Regions from separate parts of the Picosynechococcus sp. PCC 73109 genome, predicted to be linked through region 1. Evidence: predicted binding sites of a transcription regulator. Region 1 holds the regulator's gene; each other region holds the start of a gene.
The links. Region 1 encodes NtcA, which controls nitrogen genes in cyanobacteria. Its sites were predicted from a motif close to TTTGTANCNNNNGNTACAAA; they were not measured.
Positions count from the first base shown of each region.

Region 1 (6,835 bases):
AAACTCTGCCGCCATGAATCCATCCAATAAAAAACAAAATCCCCCTATCACTGAGGGGGAACCCAAGGGCGATCGCCACAGGACATTACATCCCCATAATTTCGTAGCCAGAATCCACATAGAGCACTTGACCCGTGACCCCACTCGAAAGATCACTACAGAGGAACGCCGCCGCATTACCCACTTCCTTTTGGGTTACAGTTCGGCGCAAAGGAGCCGTTGCTTCCACGTGATGAATCATATCGAGAATGCCACCCACCGCCGAGGAAGCCAAAGTCCGGATCGGGCCAGCCGAAATGGCATTCACACGAATATTACTGGGGCCGAGGTCTGCCGCTAGGTAACGCACACTCATTTCAAGGGCCGACTTTGCCACACCCATCACATTGTAATTGGGGATGACTTTCACCCCACCCAAATAAGTCAGGGTCACAATGGCGCCCCCTTCGGTCATCACGGTTTTCGCCCCCCGCGCCAAACGCGTTAAAGAATAGGCACTAATGTCAAGGGCCGTATTAAACCCATCCCGTGAAGTATCACTAAAATCACCCGTCAAATCTTCGCGGTTCGCAAAGGCAAGACAGTGGATCAAAATATCTAACTTGCCCCACTCTTTTTTGACAGACTCAAACACTTGATCCACCTGGGCATCATCCTGCACATTACAGGGGAGGAAAAGAGAAGGGTTGAGGGGCGCCACAAGCTCACCTACTTTTTTCTCAAACCGTCCCTTATCATCGGGGAGATAGGTAACCCCAATATTCGCCCCGGCGGCATGTAATTGTTGGGCGATCCCCCAGGCAATGGACTTATTATTTGCAATCCCAGTGACTAGGGCATTTTTTCCGGTTAAATCAAGCATATGGGTTCTCAAAAAGTATAAAAAATTAAAGCCAAGAAGCCAGCGTATATTATCTTCGCGCTCTGGTGACTCCGATGCAAACGGCTACTTTAGGGCAAATCAGGGAAAATTCTGCAAAATGCCTGGGAACTAACCCAGAAATCCATAATTATTTTGAAGCAAAAAGTACAAAATACTATACCAGAGTAAGATTTAGTTTAAGGGGAATGCTCATGGTCTCTGCACACTGAGCGCTGATATTTCACCCATCACGGTGGGGAACTGTTGCCCAACAGAATCTATGATGTACAACCCTGATTTCAACCAACCTCCTTTCTCTTCTGCCAATCCAGTGCCTGAACTACCTGCGACTCAAATTACAGACCTTGCGACAGCGTTTCGTCAGTTTCACAGTGGCCCCTTCCCACCTGTTGTGGAGAACTATGACCGGGGCAAGACGATCTTTTTTCCGGGGGACCCAGCGGAACGGGTTTATTTTCTTCTGAAAGGGGCTGTCCGGCTGTCTCGGGTCTATGAAGCGGGGGAAGAAATTACGGTGGCCCTACTCCGGGAGAATAGTGTCTTTGGGGTTTTATCGCTACTCACGGGACAAAAGTCGGATCGCTTTTACCATGCAGTGGCTTTTACCCCTGTAGAACTGTTATCGGCTCCCATTGAGCAGGTGCAAAAGGCGCTTAATGAGCACCCAGAATTGGCGATGTTAATGCTAAAGGGGCTGTCGTCACGGATTTTACAAACGGAGATGATGATTGAAACCCTGGCCCACCGGGATATGGGATCACGTCTGGTGAGTTTCTTGTTAATTCTCTGTCGAGATTTTGGGGTGCCGACCGATGAGGGGATTCGCATTGATCTCAAACTGTCCCACCAGGCGATCGCCGAAGCAATTGGTTCTACACGGGTGACAGTAACGCGCCTCCTGGGAGAACTCCGGGAACAGGACATGATTTCGATTTATAAGAAAAAAATTACCGTCCATGACCCCGTAAACCTGAGTCAACAGTTCGCTTAACGCTAAAGTAGAGAAGTCATACTTGTGTGTTTGGATGTCACCTTTTTGTTAAATGACCAGTGCTTTTGTACTAATCTTTTCAGTTTTAATCTTGGGGGGCATCCTGGCGGCACTGGGCGATCGCCTTGGTAGTAAGGTCGGCAAAGCGCGGCTTACATTATTTAATCTGCGGCCAAAACAGACGGCGGTGGTCGTCACGGTCATGACGGGGACAGTGATCGCCGCCAGCACCTTGGGGTTATTGTTTGGCTTGAGCAAGTCCTTGCGCCAGGGAGTTTTTCAGTTGGACGAAATCCTCGCCCAGCGGCGGCAAGAGTTGATGGATGTGACGGCGGAAAAGGAAAAGATTGAAAAAGAGTTACAGGCCGCGAGGGACGATCGCCTAGAAGCAGAACAAGATTTACAAGAAATTGAAGCAAAATTTGAAACGGCCCAAACGCAACTGGCGGGTTTTCGGGAACAGGCCAGCGAACTTCAGGCTGATATTAATGCGCTCACCACAGAGCAAACGACCTTGCGGCAACAGCGCGATCGCCTCCAGGCCCAAAGTGAAACCCTCCGCGCCCAACTTAACCAACAAAACACCATTGTTGAGGAACGCTCCCAGCAGATCGAAGCCCTAGAAGCCCAACAAAGTGAGCTCCAAGCCGAGATCAACCAGCGCGATGGTCGCATTGCCCAACTCGACCAGGCGATCGCCCAAAAGGATCAAGTGCTCACGGGCCTAGAAAATCAGATTGGCTCCCTAGAACAGCAAATTGATATCCTTGAAGCCAACTACATCAATTTCCGGAGTGGGAATGTCGCCCTCACGACAGGGCAAGTTTTAGCCTTTGGGGTGGTGCGGATTATTGATCCCAAAGCAGCCAGCCAAGCCGTTGATCAGCTGCTCCGGGAAGCGAATCGCAACGCGATCATTGCCACCGGAGGCGTTAATCCTGACTTTGAGGCGCGGGTGGTGCAAATTACCAATGCCCAAGTGCAACAACTCCTAGGGCAAATTGCCGATGGTCGGGACTACGTGGTGCGCCTCCTGGCAGCGGGGAACTACCTCCAGGGGGAAGGTTCCGTCCAAGTATTTGCGGATGTGACTTTAAATGAGCAGGTTTTTCGTGCCGGGGAAGTGATTGCCACTTTGTCCCTAGAGGAGCTCAGTGTGCAAAATCCTAGTGCCGCCCGGCGTCCAGTGGATTTTCTGTTGGGGGCAGCGCAATTCCGGGCGCGGCGAGCCGGGGTTCTCGGAGATATCCAGGTTAAAGATGGCAATGTCGGTCACATTATCAATTTTGTCGAAGCCCTCAATAATGCGCCAGAACCCGTGACAGAAATTCGGGCGATCGCCATCGAAAATGGTTTTACGGCTGGCCCCCTCCGCTTAGAATTAGTGGGCCTCAGTAACGGTAGAATCGTCATCAGACAATAGGATTAAAAGAGTACATGAGCGTTTATCTTGGGTTTGACCCAGGCCGTGACAAATGTGGCCTTGCGGCGCTGGATGACCAAGGGCAATTGTTGAACCACGGCGTCATTGCAGCGGATCAAGCGCCCAACATCGCGAAAGAATGGTGCCAAAGGTATGGTGTTTCCCTGGTGGTCATGGGCAATCAAACGACGGCTAAAGAATGGCATCAAAAGCTCACGGCTGTTTTGCCCCCAGCCATGGCGATCGCCTTTATAAATGAACGCAATAGTACCCTCGAAGCCCGCGATCGCTATTGGCAGATGTATCCGCCCAATTTGTTCCAGAGATTGCTCCCCCAGGGAATGCGCTTACCTCCCCGACCGATTGACGATATCGTGGCGATTTTATTGGTCGAACGCTATCTCAACCCAGCCTAAACAGCAAAAAAGATGGGCCAGAATCCGACCCATCTCGACGATTGGGGTGTGAGCTTAACCTAGAGTTTCGCGAAGTTGCTGTTTGGCAGTGTGGAGGGCTTCGGGTAATTTGCTGGCATCCCGTCCCCCGGCTTGGGCCAGGTTCGGACGACCACCGCCGCCACCACCGCAGAGTTTAGCAATGCCGCCGATAAATTTACCAGCTTGTACTTTTTTGCCTTTGTAAATCCCTTCGCTAAAGGCGGCCACCAGGGAAACCTTGCCGTCTTCTGGGGTTGACCCTAAGACCACTGCTGCCTCACCCAGTTTTTGCTGGAGCCGTTCAGCTGCAGTTTGGAGGGCCTTGGCATCGAGATCGCCCATATTTTCCACGAGGATCTTAAATTCGCCGACAGTTTCCGCTTGGTTCACGAGGGCTTCGGATTTGGCGATCGCCAGCTCACCTTTGACCTTTTCTAATTCCTTTTGGGTGTTGCGCAGTTCCGCCTGGATATTTTCTACCCGTTCGGTGATTTCTTCCGGTTTGGCTTTAAATTTATCGCCGAGGTCTTTGACCACCTGATCGCGCACCTTGAGGTATTCCAGTACCGCTGGGCCAGCCACAGCTTCAATGCGGCGGATCCCAGAAGAAATGCCCGTTTCAGAAATGATTTTGAACAGGCCAATTTCAGCGGTATTTTTCACGTGGGTGCCACCACAAAGCTCCATGGACACCCCAGGAAAATCCACAACTCGCACTTCTTCGCCGTACTTTTCACCGAACATGGCCACGGCTCCCTTCGCTTTGGCCTCAGCAATGGGCATCACTGCCACTTGGCCTTCGTGGGCTTCAGCAATCCAAATATTGATTTGGGCCTCAATTTGGGTCAATTCGGCAGCGGTTAACGCCCTGGGGCAATTAAAGTCAAACCGCAGGCGATCAAAGTCCACTAAAGAACCCGCCTGGGAAATGGAGTCATCCACAATGTTTTTTAGGGCTGCTTGCAATAAATGGGTTGCGGTGTGATTCGCCTGGGCGCGACGACGACAGGCCCGATCAATGGTGGCATTAACTGTGTCGCCGACCGTTAAACTGCCCCGCTCTACTTTGCCATGGTGGACAAAGAAACCCGACTCTTTCTGGACATCGTTAATGCGGACGACGAGTTGATCGCCAGAGAAATAACCGCGATCGCCAATTTGTCCCCCAGACTCTGCGTAGAAAGGTGTTTGGTTACAAATCAGTTGCACCACTGCCCCGGCTTCGGCGGTTTCTACCCGGTGGCCATCCACGAGAACGGCTTCAATTTTGACCTGGGATTGCAGATCCGTATAGCCTAAAAAGGCTGTGGGGTGGATGTGTTCAGCCAATTCATCAAGGCTGCCTTGGACGGTGAGGTCAATGGTTTCATGGGCGGCTTTGGAGCGTTCCTGCTGCTTTTTCATCTCCGCTTGATAGCCTTCAGCATCAACCGTTAAACCGTTCTCTTCGGCAATTTCTTGGGTGAGTTCAAAGGGGAACCCAAAGGTATCGAATAGCGTAAACGCATCGACCCCAGAAATTTGTTTTTCTTCCTTGGCGATAATATCTGCGAGAAGTTTTTCGCCCCGTTCGAGGGTCTTGAGGAAATTGTTTTCTTCCCGCTCCAATTCCTGTTTAATGAAACTTTCCCGTTCGCGGGTGTTGGGATAGGCGGCCTCTGAGAGTTGAATCGCTGTTTCTGCCACCTGGTTAATAAAATTCCCGTCAATGCCGATCAGTCGACCGTGACGCACAACCCGTCGAATTAAGCGCCGCAATACGTAACCCCGATCGGTGTTAGAAGCGGTAATCCCATCGGCAATCATGTGGACGACAGAACGCACATGGTCACCAATCACTTTTAAGGAAACCTTTGTTTTTTCGTCGGCTTTTTCGTAGTGAATCCCGGCAGCTTTGGCGGCCGTTTCAATAATTGGAAAGATCAGATCTGTTTCGTAATTGTTGGGCACCCGTTGGAGGATTTGCGCCATGCGCTCCAAGCCCATTCCCGTATCAATATTTTTGTTTTGTAGGGGTGTTAAATGACCTTCGGCGTCGCGGTTATATTGCATAAAGACGAGGTTGTAATACTCGATAAACCGAGTATCGTCCTCTAGGTCAATGTTGTCATCGCCGAGTTCTGGCTTGAAATCGTAATAGAGTTCAGAGCAAGGCCCACAAGGCCCCGTTGGCCCGGATTTCCAAAAATTATCTTCTTCTCCCATGCGAATGATGCGTTTGGGATTCACACCGACCTTGTTACGCCATATTTCAAAGGCTTCATCATCTTCGCGGAACACGCTGACGACAATATTTTTCGGGTCAAGCTGAAACACTTCCGTAGACAGTTCCCAGGCCCAGGCGATCGCCTGCTCTTTGAAATAATCCCCGAAGCTAAAATTCCCCAGCATTTCAAAGAAAGTATGGTGCCGGGCGGTGCGGCCCACATTTTCGATGTCATTGGTGCGGATACATTTCTGGGAGGTAGTAGCGCGGGGGCTGGGGGCGTCCTGCTGACCGAGGAAAATCGGCTTAAACGGCAACATTCCCGCAATGGTGAGGAGTACCGTCGGGTCTTCCGGCACCAAGGATGCACTGGGGAGAATGGGGTGTTGCCGCTGGTTGAAAAACTCTAGAAATTTTGACCGAATTTCACTTCCGCTCAGGACAGGAGGCACACTAGACATAGGATTTACGAAAAATTTTTGCGCTACAAACTTTACTGTCTGTATTGTGACATTCTTTGCGGTGGATTCTTGGGAAAAACCTCAGAATCAGGCGATCGCCCCAGGAACTTTTGTGCTTCCAAAAGGCGATCGCCCCTATGCAAGCAGTTTGTCAACAGATACCGTCACGTCGGGAAAACGAAGAGGGGAGATTAGGCCTGTCTTTAGCGTCTGCTCTGTCGTGTAGGAAGCATTTTGGAGATCTTTAAAGACGATTAACTGGTGATGCTGTAAGTCAATTACCCAATATTCTTGAATCCCAGCTTCTGCGTAAATGCTTTTCTTTTCGGTTAAATCTTTTGTGAGCGTGGCTTGGGCACATTCAATAAGCCAAAAAATATTTTCAGGGTGGGGGTGATGGTTCAGGTATTCCCGTCCCAAGGGCTGCACGATCG
Region 1 is NZ_CP013998.1:1,779,935-1,786,769, reverse strand. Features, by position in the region: gene rsmH (16S rRNA (cytosine(1402)-N(4))-methyltransferase RsmH) at 1-15, opposite strand, end outside; gene fabI (enoyl-ACP reductase FabI) at 86-862, opposite strand; gene ntcA (global nitrogen regulator NtcA) at 1,143-1,874, shown strand; gene AWQ23_RS08575 (DUF3084 domain-containing protein) at 1,927-3,297, shown strand; gene AWQ23_RS08570 (pre-16S rRNA-processing nuclease YqgF) at 3,312-3,713, shown strand; gene alaS (alanine--tRNA ligase) at 3,768-6,401, opposite strand; gene AWQ23_RS08560 (Uma2 family endonuclease) at 6,537-6,835, opposite strand, start outside.

Region 2 (6,835 bases), 1.4 Mb from region 1:
GCGATGCATCATAATCTATCGCTTAATTCGAGCCATGCTTAGAGGATTTCGGCGTGTTTAATTTTGTCAGAAAGTCAGTGTCTCAACCCCTAGAAGACAACACCAATCAATTGCAGAGTGGGTCACAACCTGGGGCTAGCTCTGACCATGACTTACAAGGTGCTGAAAGGGTGGCCATGGGCGAGGGAGAATTACCACAAACCACTACAGATAACGGCGCATCATCCCAAAAACCACAGCGAAAATCAAAAAGACGACGTTGGCGGCTTTGGCTATTGGCGGGACTTGTGCTTGGGGTTGGCAGCGGCAGTTTTCTCATCTACCGGGGCTGGCAGGAACTAGAGGCACTGGTGCCGGAAAATGTCGATGAAATCTTAATTTATACACGTCCTGGCACCCTTACCATTCAAGCAGCAGATGGCAGTGTCATTGAAGAGGTGGGGCCTGTTTCCCATGACCGGGTCAAAATCTGGGCCGTACCAACGACTTTAACCGAGGCGTTTATTGCCAGTGAAGACCGACGCTTCTATGAGCATTTTGGGGTGGATTTACAGGGGGTCGCACGGGCCGCCTACATGAACTTTCGGGCAGGCAGAGTCGTAGAAGGGGGCAGTAGCATTACGCAGCAGGTGGCGCGTATTGTCTTTTTGAACCAGGAAATGACCCTAGCGCGTAAGGTCAAGGAAATGCGCTTGGCAACAAAATTAGAAGAACAGTTCTCCAAGGAGCAAATCCTAGAAAGTTATCTAAATTTAGTTTATCTAGGCTCCGGGGCCTATGGTGTCTCGGATGCGGCTTGGGTTTATTTTGGTAAAAATTTAGAAGAATTGACCCTAGGGGAAACGGCGATGATTGCGGGTTTAGCGCCAGCCCCCAGTTTATATTCACCGTTTGTGAATCTCCAGGCGGCGACAGTACGGCGGGATCAGGTGCTAGAGCGGATGTGGGAAGAGGGTTATATTTCCCAGACCGAGTATGAAACGGCGATCGCCACCCCCATTGAAACGAATCGGCAAACGCCCCAACGTTTACTGCGCAAATACCCCTATTTTGCTGATTATGTGAAGGCAGAACTGAAACGGTACCTTTCCCCAGAGCAGTTGGAAACGGGCAGTTTTGTCATTGAAACGACCTTAAATCCTCAATGGCAGGAGTGGTCAGAGGCGGTTGTGGCGGAAGGAATTACGAACTACGGACGTTACCAACGCTTTGAACAGGCGGCGATGGTGAGCATCGATCCCCGCAGTGGCCAGATTAAAACGATGGTTGGGGGTTTAGATTTTGAAAATAATCAATATAACCGCGTCACCCAAGCCCAACGGCAACCTGGTTCAACCTTCAAAATGTTTGTCTATGCAGCGGCGATCGCCTCTGGGATGTCTCCCAATGCAACCTACGTTGACCAAGAATTTGCCATTGATGGCTACCGTCCGAAGAACTATTCCGGTACCGTCAGCAATCAAGCCGTTTCCCTCACAGAAGCCCTGACAAAATCGATCAACACCATCGCCTTGAGTGTGATGCTTGATGTGGGTTGGGACCCGATCATTAATCTCGCCCACCGCATGGGTGTTGAATCGGAGATGAAGCCCACCTATTCCTTAGCTCTGGGAGCCTGGGAAGTAAATTTACTAGAGCTAACCGCCGCCTATGGCACCCTCGCAAATGGTGGCGCTTATCAGCCTGTGTATGGCATTAGTCGAATTCTTGATCGCAATGGCAAGGTCGTTTACCAAGCGAACCGCAAACCGATCCAAGCTATCGATTCTGATAGTGCCGCCATCATGACCTATATGCTGCGCAATGTCGTGAGTAGCGGTACTGGCAGCCAAGCAAATATTGGTCGTCCAGTAGCCGGGAAAACAGGCACCTCCGATCAGGCGCGAGACCTATGGTTTATTGGTTACATCCCCCAAATGGTAACAGGGGTTTGGCTCGGCAATGACGATAATAAACCCACCTGGGGAGCCAGTAGTACAGCGGCGCGCCTTTGGGGTGATGCAATGCGTCAAATTGCGGCGGCCATGACGGTGGAAGACTTTCCCAAATTACCAAATTTGAATAATCGCGTCGGTTCTATTGCCGCAGAACCAATCCAAGGGGGCGCGAAAAAAACGAAGGTCGTTGCCACAGATACAGAAGAAAAAACCAGCACCACAAATTCAGAAGCACAAGAGACCACGGAAGCATCCTCTGATGAGCGCCCAACCCCAGAGGCAGCGGCGACAACACCGACGAACAATGATAATAAAGCTGTGGTCGACAATGAAATTAAACCCCCAGCACCGGCCTTTGACTTCACTGATCCGGCGGATACTGTGCCTCCCCTTGCCCCCGTACCGAGTAATAATCGACCTGCATCCACCGCAACGCCACCGAGTCCGCCTGCGGCCCCAAGACCAGCTCCTACGAATGTTGATGTGCCGGCTCCCCCTGTCATTCAAAAGAAGGAAACAGCTCCCTAGGTATTCTGCTCGCCAAAGTAATATCCTTTTCCGTAAATGGTGTGGATTAGAGGGCGATCGCCTTTTGCTTCCACCTTACGCCGCAGCAAGCGTACCAGGGCCGCTAAAACATTACTGCTGGGGGATTCATCGCCATCTTGCCAGAGGTGTTGATAAATTTGCTCGTGGGTCAGGAGTTGAGCTGGGTGCTCCATAAAATAGCTCAGGAGTTGCAACTCCCGATCCGAGAGACGGATGGCCCGGCCAGCACGGTAGGCCATTTGGTTGGCGATATCTAATTCGAGATCGGCAATCTTTAAACGATTAGGTGGCTCTCCCCCAGGCGATCGCCTTAATAACGCCCGCACCCGGGCCAGCAGTTCCCGCAACTCAAAGGGCTTGACTAAATAATCATCAGCACCAGCATCCAGACCAGAAACCCGGTCGTCCACCGTATCCTTGGCCGTTAAAAATAAAATAGGCGTTGTGCGGCCTAGCGATCGCACCCGTTGGCAGATTTCAACCCCCGAATATTGCGGCAACATCCAATCCAAAATCAGTAGATCATACTCTTGATCGCAGGCCAGTTCTAACCCCTGCTGGCCAGTTTCTGCCAATGCTACGGTATGCCCTTCCCGTTGGAGCACTTGGCTAAGGGCGCCCCGTAATTCCCGTTCATCGTCTACCAACAAAATGCGCATGGTTACTTCCAAAACACCTTGATTCCCATTATTCCCGAAGAAGGAAACCTGACCCAAGGCGATCGCCGACCATTTTCCCAATAAAAAAGGAAGCAGCTTCCATCCACTTCCAACGAATACTCATTATTCTTACTGTTACGACTACTGGGGAGATTTACCTTGTTCTCTCACCAGAGTCAGAAAGAGTTTAAATCAAAATCACAACTTACACCGAGGATAAAGCGTTAGATTCCTGTTGCAGCAGGGTAATCAGTTGTTCGTCCCCCTGAGCTTGGGCCGTGCGGATCCGCCGTTCTAAGCTGCGACGCATATTTTCTAAGTGCACACGCCGGGCATCTTGACCCATTAATTTAGAGAGCTGTGGGACTCGTACCGGACAAGCTGCAGCGGCCGCTTCCTGTTGCTGTTGGGCCGTCGCTTTAACCACAGGTTGCTGAATCGCGTAGGTGCCACCCCGATAGTGGAGGAGTACTGACTCAACATCCGGACGATCAACTGTTTGCGTTACACAGTGTCGCCGCACCGTTTGTCCACGATAACGACCTAAGATATCCCCTTCCGTCACTTCTAAGGTTGCGGGAAGAGAATCATAGGAAACACCACGATATGTCAATTTCATAGAGATTTCCTCACTGTGCCTCAAAACTTTTTCTGTAACTATTGTTACATTAATCCCTAAATTTTCTCGAAAAAATCAGAAAAACTTAAGGATTCTACTTAGATTGCGTATAACCAAACCACAAAAAAGGAGCCCGAAAGCTCCTCTTGGCATCTTAGGTTTTAATTAACGTTAGGGTTATCGACAGGCTATAGATTGGTCACAGTTAACCAGGTTGCTTGGCTAATTCCAAAGGTTTTGCTGCTTTACTGACGGCCACTTTACCTTCTTCATTGATGTCGACGATCGCCGTATCACCAGAACCAACGCGGCCAGAAAGAATTTCCTCAGCGAGGACATCCTCTAACAGACGCATAATCGCGCGACGTAATGGACGGGCACCATAGGATGGGTTGTAGCCTTCTTCTACGAGTCGCTCCTTAAACTTGTCGGTAACTTGCAACTCAATTTCCTGCTCAGTCAGGCGCTTGAAGACGTCCTTAAGGAGGATTTCGGAGATTTCTTTAACCTCTTCTTTGTTGAGTTGACGGAAGACAATAATCTCATCGAGACGGTTGAGGAACTCTGGACGGAAGTATTGCTTGAGTTCTTCGTTGACCAGGGAACGGATCCGGTTGTACTGGGATTCTGCCGCATCTTCGCCAAATTCGAAGCCGAGGCCACCGCCACCCTTTTCAATGACCTTAGAGCCAATGTTGGAGGTCAAGATAATCAAGGTGTTCTTGAAGTCCACGGTGCGTCCCTTCGCGTCGGTCAAGCGTCCATCTTCAAGGATTTGCAGCAGCATGTTGAAGATGTCGGGGTGCGCTTTCTCGATTTCGTCAAAGAGAATGACTGTGTAAGGACGACGACGAACGGCTTCGGTTAACTGACCCCCTTCGTTATAACCGACGTATCCGGGAGGGGAACCAATCAGTTTAGAAACAGTGTGCCGCTCCATGAATTCAGACATGTCGAGGCGAATCATCGCATCTTCAGAACCGAAGAAGTAGGCAGCTAAAGCCTTGGTTAATTCGGTTTTACCAACCCCAGTGGGGCCAGAGAAGACGAAGCTGGCAATGGGACGGTTGGGGTTTTTCAAGCCAACACGGGCCCGACGAATGGCGCGGGATACAGCTTTAACGGCATCTTCTTGACCAATGAGCCGCTGGTGCAGGGTATCCTCCATGTTGAGGAGCTTGGTGGATTCGCTCTCGGTGAGTTTGTTGAGGGGAACCCCTGTCCAAGAGGCGACGATGTGGGCGATTTCTTCAGCATCAACCACGGCATCGATGTCGCTATTTTTCTCTTTTTGGCTGGCGGCGATCGCCCGAATTTCGGTTTTGATTTCCATTTCGCGATCGCGCAGTTCACCCGCTTTATCAAAGTCTTGGGAGCGTACCGCTTCATCCTTTTGTTTCAGGACATCGCGCAATTCTTTATCGAGTTCCTTGGCTTCGGGGGGCAGTTGGGAATTGATCAACCGGACACGGGAACCCGCTTCATCGATTAAGTCAATGGCTTTGTCGGGTAAGAAGCGATCGCTTATATAACGGTCGGCTAATTTTGCCGCTGCATCAAGGGCTTCATCTAAAATTTTAAGCTTGTGGTGCTGTTCATAGCGTTCCCGCAGACCAAAGAGAATCTCAATGGTTTCTTCGACGGAAGGTTCACCGACCATTACGGGCTGGAAACGCCGCTCAAGGGCCGCATCCCGCTCAATGTGCTTGCGATATTCATCAAGGGTGGTGGCACCGATACATTGCAGTTCACCACGGGCGAGGGCAGGCTTGAGGATATTGGCGGCATCGATCGCCCCTTCCGCAGCACCCGCACCGATTAGGGTATGAACTTCGTCAATCACCAGGATCACATTCCCGGCTTGGCGAATTTCGTCCATGATTTTTTTGAGGCGTTCTTCAAATTCACCCCGGTATTTCGTGCCCGCAACCAGCAAACCAATGTCGAGGGTGACAACGCGCTTTTCTTCGAGGATGTCAGGCACATCCCCATTGGAAATTCTTTGGGCAAGACCTTCGGCGATCGCCGTTTTCCCGACCCCTGGTTCGCCAATCAGTACCGGATTATTTTTCGTGCGGCGACCAAGGATTTGAATTACCCGTTCAATTTCATTTTGACGACCAACGACGGGATCAAGCTTACTGTCTTTGGCTAATTGTGTCAGATTCGAGCCAAACTCATCTAAGGTCGGTGTCTTATTACTCCGGGAAGAACCGCCACCCGCTGCGACTTCTGCGGTCTCACCGAGCATCCGGATTACCTGGGTACGTACCTTGGAGAGGTCAACCCCTAAATTTTCGAGGACTCTGGCAGCAACTCCTTCCCCTTCACGGATTAAGCCTAGTAACAAATGCTCCGTACCAATATAGTTGTGACCCAATTGGCGAGCTTCTTCGAGGGAGAGTTCTAAGACCCGTTTTGCCCTGGGCGTGAACGGAATTTCAACGGCCACAAAGCCAGAACCCCGCCCGATAATTTTCTCTACCTCAATGCGGGCATCCTTGAGATTAACCCCCATAGACCGGAGTACCTTAGCGGCAACGCCAGTCCCCTCACCAATGAGACCGAGGAGGATTTGCTCCGTACCAACGAAGTTGTGACCAAGGCGACGCGCTTCCTCTTGGGCGAGCATAATCACCTTAATAGCTTTTTCTGTGAAGCGTTCAAACATGACCTGTTTTTTACCTGCTGCTAGTCCCTATGTAGAGTTGATTCTAGCACAGGGGAAATTTTTGGTTGATGCCTAGAACAATTGATTCTGATACGGTTTCTCCCCCTTGGCAAGCTCTGGTAACATTCGCTACGAACCGACGTTAACGGCAGAAACAGTGAGGCCATACAGGAGCCCAATTTTGAAGACATGCATCAGTTGAAATAAGAGTCGGCTCTGGGGCGCAGTGGGGTTTGTGGCCGCTTTTTGGGCAATGGTTTGGCGATCGCCTTGTCTGTAGTAGAGAAAGTTGATCACTTCAGCCAAAAAAATGATCCCAATGGCAACTATCGGATCCCAAGCCATGGCTTGGCCGATAGCCGGCGGAAAAACCGTCGCAACAAAGTTTCCAAAAAGGAGA
Region 2 is NZ_CP013998.1:155,138-161,972, forward strand. Features, by position in the region: gene AWQ23_RS00830 (transglycosylase domain-containing protein) at 78-2,465, shown strand; gene rppA (two-component system response regulator RppA) at 2,462-3,145, opposite strand; gene AWQ23_RS00840 (DUF4278 domain-containing protein) at 3,351-3,764, opposite strand; gene AWQ23_RS00845 (ATP-dependent Clp protease ATP-binding subunit) at 3,970-6,435, opposite strand; gene AWQ23_RS00850 (DUF565 domain-containing protein) at 6,565-6,835, opposite strand, start outside.
Region 2: AWQ23_RS00840 (DUF4278 domain-containing protein) is a predicted target of NtcA. The motif match lies at 3,796-3,815, and genes of this name have one in related genera.

Region 3 (6,835 bases), 1.4 Mb from region 1:
CCGTCTTTTCCGCGAGCTCCGTGGATTTTATCCCACGTTGGCCAAACGCATCATCGAAAATGCCCCCTATGACAGCGTTGAAGATGTATTGAATATCCCCGACCTCAGCGAAAAGCAACTGGCACGGTTAGAGGAAAATTTGGAGCGTTTCACTGTAACACCGCCTGCCGATGTGTTTATTGATGGTGACCAACGTCTAAACACCGGTGACTATTAAAAATACAAACGAAATCTTGATGCGTTTAGGAAGATGTTTGTAAGTCAAACCTAAATTTTTAATGGCAATTAACCTATTCCTGAGGGATAGGTTTTTTTACGGCAATTTTTAAGGTTTGGGGCTCGGTTGGCACAGTCGATAAAACTGAGGTACCCAGCGGGATTCCCAATAAAATGCCCCAAAGGCCAGCACGGGCGCGAGGAGAGTCAGCAGCAGAAAGCAACCCGCCAGGGTTGACAGGGACATCGCGAAAAAATCTTGGGTCAGACGCACCAGGTCATGGTCGAGGAGGCCCCCTTTCCCGACCCGGTAGGCAATACGGAACGTTTCGCTGGTCATAAGCTGCCCGAAAAAGGCACCATTTTCCAGAAAGCTAAAACTGGCCAACAGGGCATAGAGAGTTTGTTCACCGGAGACATGGCAAAAATATTTGCCGAGGGCAAAGTACAAGCAAATAAAGACGGCGGCAATTTCTAAGAGATGGCCCATGGCGATAATGGCGATTTGATCCCAACCCGTCAGGATCAAAAGGATTTGCAGGAGAGTCAGACCTGCCAAGGTGATTAGGGTGCCGCGATTGCGACGGTATTGCCAAGCGAGATAGGCGATCGCCCCGTAGAGTAGCCACAAAATAATGCTGGCGCGGCCGAGGGCGAGGGTAATTCCACCCCCAAAGATAAAGTCAAAACTCGGCACAGCGGGATAGCCAAACAGCCAAAAGGCGATCGCGTGACCAATTTCATGGACGAGGGTGAGAAAGGTATTCAGAATAAAGCGACTGGGGGGCAGCAAAAAGAGAATCAGACCCAGACTACCGCCAATGAGGAGCGCCTGGGGGGTATCCGGAGGCAGTTGCCGTGACCGGGGGCGCTGGTTGGGGATTTGGGACGGCAGAGCACCATGGAGAGAAAAACAGGTTTTGAGGAGGTATTGTCGTTGCTGGCGATGGTAGACATTGAGGTAAACTTTTTCGACATCGTCCAGGGAGAAATGCTGCAAAGCCTGCTGGATAATCTGGCAATAATCTTGGCGATCGCGCTGGTCAATGACCGTTAACTTGATCACCAAGGCCCCAGCAGAAGGGGTAACTTTGATACTCCATAGATAAGCAGCGAGTAGCTGCCGGAGTTTCAGGGTGAGATCATCGTTTTTGAGGGCTGCCTTTTTAGGTGATTCTTGGGCACTGAGTGCTTCCGGGGAGGGTTCCCGTTCGGCTGGGGAGAGTAAGCCCGCTACAATTGTCCATTCCCAGTCGGGGGTAACTTCCCCAAATCGAATACCTTCAACAGTAAAGGTTTCTGTGATCGTGTGCTCCCAGATTTTCTGCCAAGGGGTAAGGATTTGTTTGGCGATCGCCTGGTCGGGGACATTAAAACCTTCGAGTTGAATTTTGAGGTGCTTATCAGTCACTCGTTTGAGCATCACCCGGATCTGGTGGGGTTGAAACGCTTGCCTTAACACCTGGGCGATCGCCTGGGGATTTCCCTGTTCCGCCAATCGACGCAAATCCGACTCTTTCACAGCACAACCATTCTGGAGGGGAGCATTTCGATTATGCCACCAGACTCCCTTGGCCACAAAAATAGGGAAAAACAGTTTCGTCTTTCCCCAATTATTTATTGTGAAGTAATTTTGGTGTGAAGTCCCCCTTTGAAGGGGGATTTAGGGGGATGTCCTAGGCCGCAACCGCTTCTGATTTCTTACTGTTACGAATCCCTTCAATCGCCTCAGCATAACTGGGGGCTTTGAAAACAGCAGAGCCTGCAACAATCGCATTCGCACCCGCATCAATCACTTGCCACGCATTAGCAGGCTTGATCCCACCATCGACTTCAATCCAAGGATCCAGGCCGCGCTCATCACACATGGCCCGGAGTTTTTCAATCTTGTTTACCATCGAAGGAATGAAGCTTTGGCCGCCGAACCCAGGGTTTACGCTCATGATCAAAATCAGGTCACAAACATCAAGGACGTGCTCAATGATGTCAAGGGGCGTAGAAGGATTCAGCACAACCCCAGATTTTTTACCCAGTTCACGAATCTGGCAGAGGGTGCGGTGGAGATGGGGAGACGCATTGTGTTCGGCGTGGACGGAGATAATGTCAGCGCCAGCTTTAGCAAAATTTGCCACGTATTTTTCCGGCTCAACGATCATCAAATGCACATCCAAAGGCTTTTTGGTGTAGGGACGAATCGCCTCAACGATTAACGGCCCAATGGTGATATTCGGGACAAAACGACCATCCATGACATCGACGTGGATCCAATCAGCGCCAGCCTCATCGACTGCTTTAATTTCTTCACCAAGGCGGCTAAAATCCGCTGAAAGAATGGACGGGGAAACTACAATTTTCTTGTCAGTCATGGTGGGTGGATTCCTCTTATTATCTCAAGAATTCTAAGTTGGTATCAATATTAACAAAAGTTTGTATCAATATTTTTTGTGGCCTAGCCTGGGTGGAGCATTGTTTCAGGAAACACTGACCTAGCGCTGGGGGGGGCGTAGAGGCCCATCGGTTTGTACAGGGATCAAAATACTATTTAATTTACGCAGTTGTTCAGCTGTGCCCATACAAATTAAAAAGTCCCCAGATAACAGTAAGGTATCACCCGTCGGCCCAGGAATAAGGCTGCCATCTTGACGGCGAATGGCGAGGACGAGGGCGCCGGACTGTACCCTGAGTCGAGCTTCACTGAGGCTTTTGCCAATGTAACCGCCGCAATTGCTATCCACACGGATTTCTTCGAGGTAGTAAGACCGTTCTGCGCCAGTCAAAATGCCATCAACAAAATCCATAACCTGGGGTCTAAGGGCAGCGGCGGCCAGGCGACGTCCCCCGGTAATGTAGGGAGAAACAACGGCATCGGCTCCGGCACGGCGTAATTTTTCCACGGCTTCTTCGGTACTGGCCCTGGCGATCGCCCGAATTTTTGGATTCAATGTTTTGGCAGAGAGTACCGTATAGAGATTTTCTGCATCGGAGCTGAGGGCCGCCACCAAACAAGTTGCCCGGTCGATTTTCGCTTCATGGAGATGTTGATCGAGGGTGGCATCTCCTTGGATGCAAATGTAGCCTTGATCCTGAGCGGCTTCGATAATGTCGGGATCTTGGTCAATGACGACAAAGGGAATATTTTCGGCGAGAAATTCCCGGGCCACCTGCTGCCCTGTGCGACCGAGGCCACAAACAATGTAATGGTTATTGAGACGACTAATTTGCTGCTGATACTGTTTCAATTTTTTTATCTCCTGAAAATAGCCGCTAATCATTGCTTCGATGAAACGGTTGACGATATAACCAACCGCAATCAAGCCCAAAAAAATCAGAATAATGGTGAATATCCGAGAGCGATCGCCTAGGGGATGAATTTCCCCAAAGCCCACCGTGGCTAAGGTGATCATCGTCATGTAGGCCGCATCTACCCATGACCACTGCTCCACGACAATAAACCAACTTGTCCCCAGCAGAAACAGCGCCACAAGCATCAGCAGACCCAATTGCAGTTGCCCCCTGAGGCGTCTATATTTTTGCTCAATGCTGTACACCGATGAACCTCAAGATAAGTCTGATGTTTGTAAGGAAAGTTGCAGACAATTTCAGCCGACCCGTAGGAAGCTAAAAAAACATAGAATTTCTTTAGCTCATTCCCCCCTTGTATTTAGCAAAAAAGATTACCCATTGGCTAAACTGAAATTTAACTTTGAGTCTCGCCATCGAAGAGGAGTAACCCGTGAGTCCCCAAACGCTACTGAACCATTCCCCAGCCCAAAGCTTTAACCCAACTCAGTTCGATCAGTATGTGATGCATACCTATGGGCGCTTTCCGGTGGCGATCGCCAAGGGGGAAGGATGTCGTCTGTGGGATACCGAAGGGAAAAGTTATCTCGATTTTGTCGCAGGCATTGCCACCTGCACCCTGGGCCATGCCCACCCAGCCCTGATCCAAGCGGTCAGTGCGCAGATTCAAAAACTGCACCATATTTCTAACCTCTACTACATCCCAGAGCAAGGTGCTTTAGCCCAGTGGATCGTCGAACATTCCTGTGCCGATAAAGTCTTTTTCTGTAACTCCGGGGCCGAAGCCAACGAAGCAGCAATTAAATTAGTCCGTAAATATGCCCATACCGTCTCAGATTTCCTCGAACAACCCGTGATCCTTTCGGCGAAATCGAGCTTCCATGGGCGTACCCTTGCAACGATTACCGCCACCGGACAACCCAAATACCAAAAACATTTCGACCCGCTCCCCGATGGGTTTGCCTACGTGCCCTACAACGACATTCGCGCCCTCGAAGAAGCGATCACCGACATCGATGAAGGGAACCGCCGCGTCGCCGCCATTATGCTCGAAGCCCTCCAGGGAGAAGGGGGCGTCCGGCCTGGTGATGTGGAATATTTCCAAGCAGTGCGGCGCATTTGTGACGAAAACGGAATTCTCCTTGTCCTCGATGAAGTGCAAGTTGGCGTTGGGAGAACTGGCAAATACTGGGGCTACGAAAACCTCGGCATTGAACCGGATATTTTCACCAGTGCGAAGGGATTAGCAGGAGGAATCCCCATTGGCGCGATGATGTGCAAGGATTCCTGTGCGGTCTTTAACCCTGGGGAACACGCCAGCACCTTTGGCGGTAACCCATTCTCCTGTGCGGCGGCCCTAGCGGTGGTTGAAACCCTCGAACAGGAAAACCTACTCGAAAATGTCAACGCCCGTGGGGAGCAGCTCCGGGCGGGCTTAAAGACCCTGGCCGAAAAATATCCCTACTTCAGCGATGTCCGGGGCTGGGGTTTGATCAATGGTATGGAAATTAAAGCAGACCTCGAACTCACCTCCATTGAAGTGGTCAAAGCAGCGATGGAAAAGGGTTTACTGTTGGCTCCCGCTGGCCCGAAGGTAATCCGATTTGTGCCGCCTCTGATTGTTTCCGCCGCAGAAATCAATGAGGCGATCGCCCTTTTAGACCAGACCCTCGCTGCCATGGCTCTCTAAATTTCTTTATCCTGCCCAAAGCAATAAAAAGCTCCCCCATTGTTAAAAAATCGGGGAGTTTTATTTTTACATGCTTGGCCCAGTGGGAATTACACCGTAACGGGGGTGGGAGTAGAGGTTTCTTCCTGTTCTAAAAATTCCGTTAACTGGGTTTCGATGCTGTCTTTGACGATCTGGCGATATTCCAGGAAATGCTCGTTGTGGGCGCAGAGGGTGAGGTAATGCTCAAAAACTGCCGGATTGTGGCGCAAAATACCAAATAAATGGTGCCAGAAGCGCCAGCGGGTATCCCGTTTAATGCCCTGTCGCCAAATGACGATCGCCAATGCCTTGAGATCGACCAGGCTGGGCAACTTGGCCGGGGGATGACATTTGGGCGCGCCCAATTTCAGGAAACAACGGTAAATGCGGTCTAAATAAAGGTGGGGATCGTAGAGTTGCCAAAAGGCGTGGACATACTCATTGGCAATGTCTTCGAGGGGACGGGTGGGGATGAAATTCATCAGGGTCGTTTGGTTGATGTTGCCGTCCTTTTTCGCCCGGAGTCGCCCTTCTGCTTCGAGGCGGTGCCAGAGAGCCGTATTCGGTAGCGCCTGGAGCATCGCAAAGGTGGTGGTGGGGATCGCCGTCAGTTCTGCAAATTTGATAATGCGATCGCCTGCCCCTTTTTTCTCCCCATCGAAACCGATGATAAAGCCTGCCATGGGTCGCAATCCCGCTTGAATAATTTTGTCAATGGATTCAGCGAGGGAACTGCGGGTATTTTGAAATTTTTTCGTCAGTTGTAAACTCTCTTCGTCAGGGGTTTCAATACCCAGGAAAACCGCATCAAAGAAACATTCCACCATCAAATCCATCAGTTCTGGATCGTCAGCGAGATCCACCGAAGCTTCGGTATTAAAGCGGAAAGGATATTGATGTTCCCGTTGCCATTCCCTGAGGGCCTTGAGGAGGAGTTTGACATTGCGTTTATTGCCGATGAAATTATCATCCACCATGAAAATACTCCGTCGCCAACCCAATTCGTAGAGGCAATCTAACTCCTTAAGAAGCTGCTCTGGGGTTTTGGTGCGGGGTTTGCGCCCATAGAGAACGATGATGTCACAAAATTCACATTGGAAGGGACAGCCCCGGGAAAATTGCACTGACATCGAATCATACTGATCCAATTCCAGCAGATCATAACGGGGGACAGGGGTGGTGGTGACATCGGGTTTTTCCTCAGCCCGAAAGGTGCCTGAGGTTGCGCCATTATTAACGGCCTCCACAAACATCGGCAGGGTGATTTCCCCTTCATCGAGGATCAAAAAGTCCGCCCCCACATCCTGGACTTCTTCAGGTACCGACGTCGGGTAGGGGCCACCAACGGCCACTAATTTATCTCGTTTTTTGGCTTCTTTGATTTGATCGAGCAGGTCATCCTTTTGGACGATCATCGCCGACATCAAGACCAGATCGGCCCATTCCCATTCCGCCTCGGTGACAGCACGGATATTGCGGTCAACCAGCTTAAATTCCCATTCTTGGGGTAGAATCGCCGCCACAGTAATTAAGCCCAAGGGGGGCAGCAGCACCTTGCGGTTGACCAGTTCAAGGATTTTTTCGTAGGACCAAAAGGTGGGCGGAAAA
Region 3 is NZ_CP013998.1:364,015-370,849, forward strand. Features, by position in the region: gene psbU (photosystem II complex extrinsic protein PsbU) at 1-217, shown strand, start outside; gene AWQ23_RS01765 (hypothetical protein) at 326-1,738, opposite strand; gene rpe (ribulose-phosphate 3-epimerase) at 1,893-2,582, opposite strand; gene AWQ23_RS01775 (TrkA family potassium uptake protein) at 2,703-3,704, opposite strand; gene AWQ23_RS01780 (acetylornithine transaminase) at 3,950-5,206, shown strand; gene AWQ23_RS01785 (B12-binding domain-containing radical SAM protein) at 5,296-6,835, opposite strand, start outside.
Region 3: rpe (ribulose-phosphate 3-epimerase) is a predicted target of NtcA. The motif match lies at 2,621-2,640, and genes of this name have one in related genera.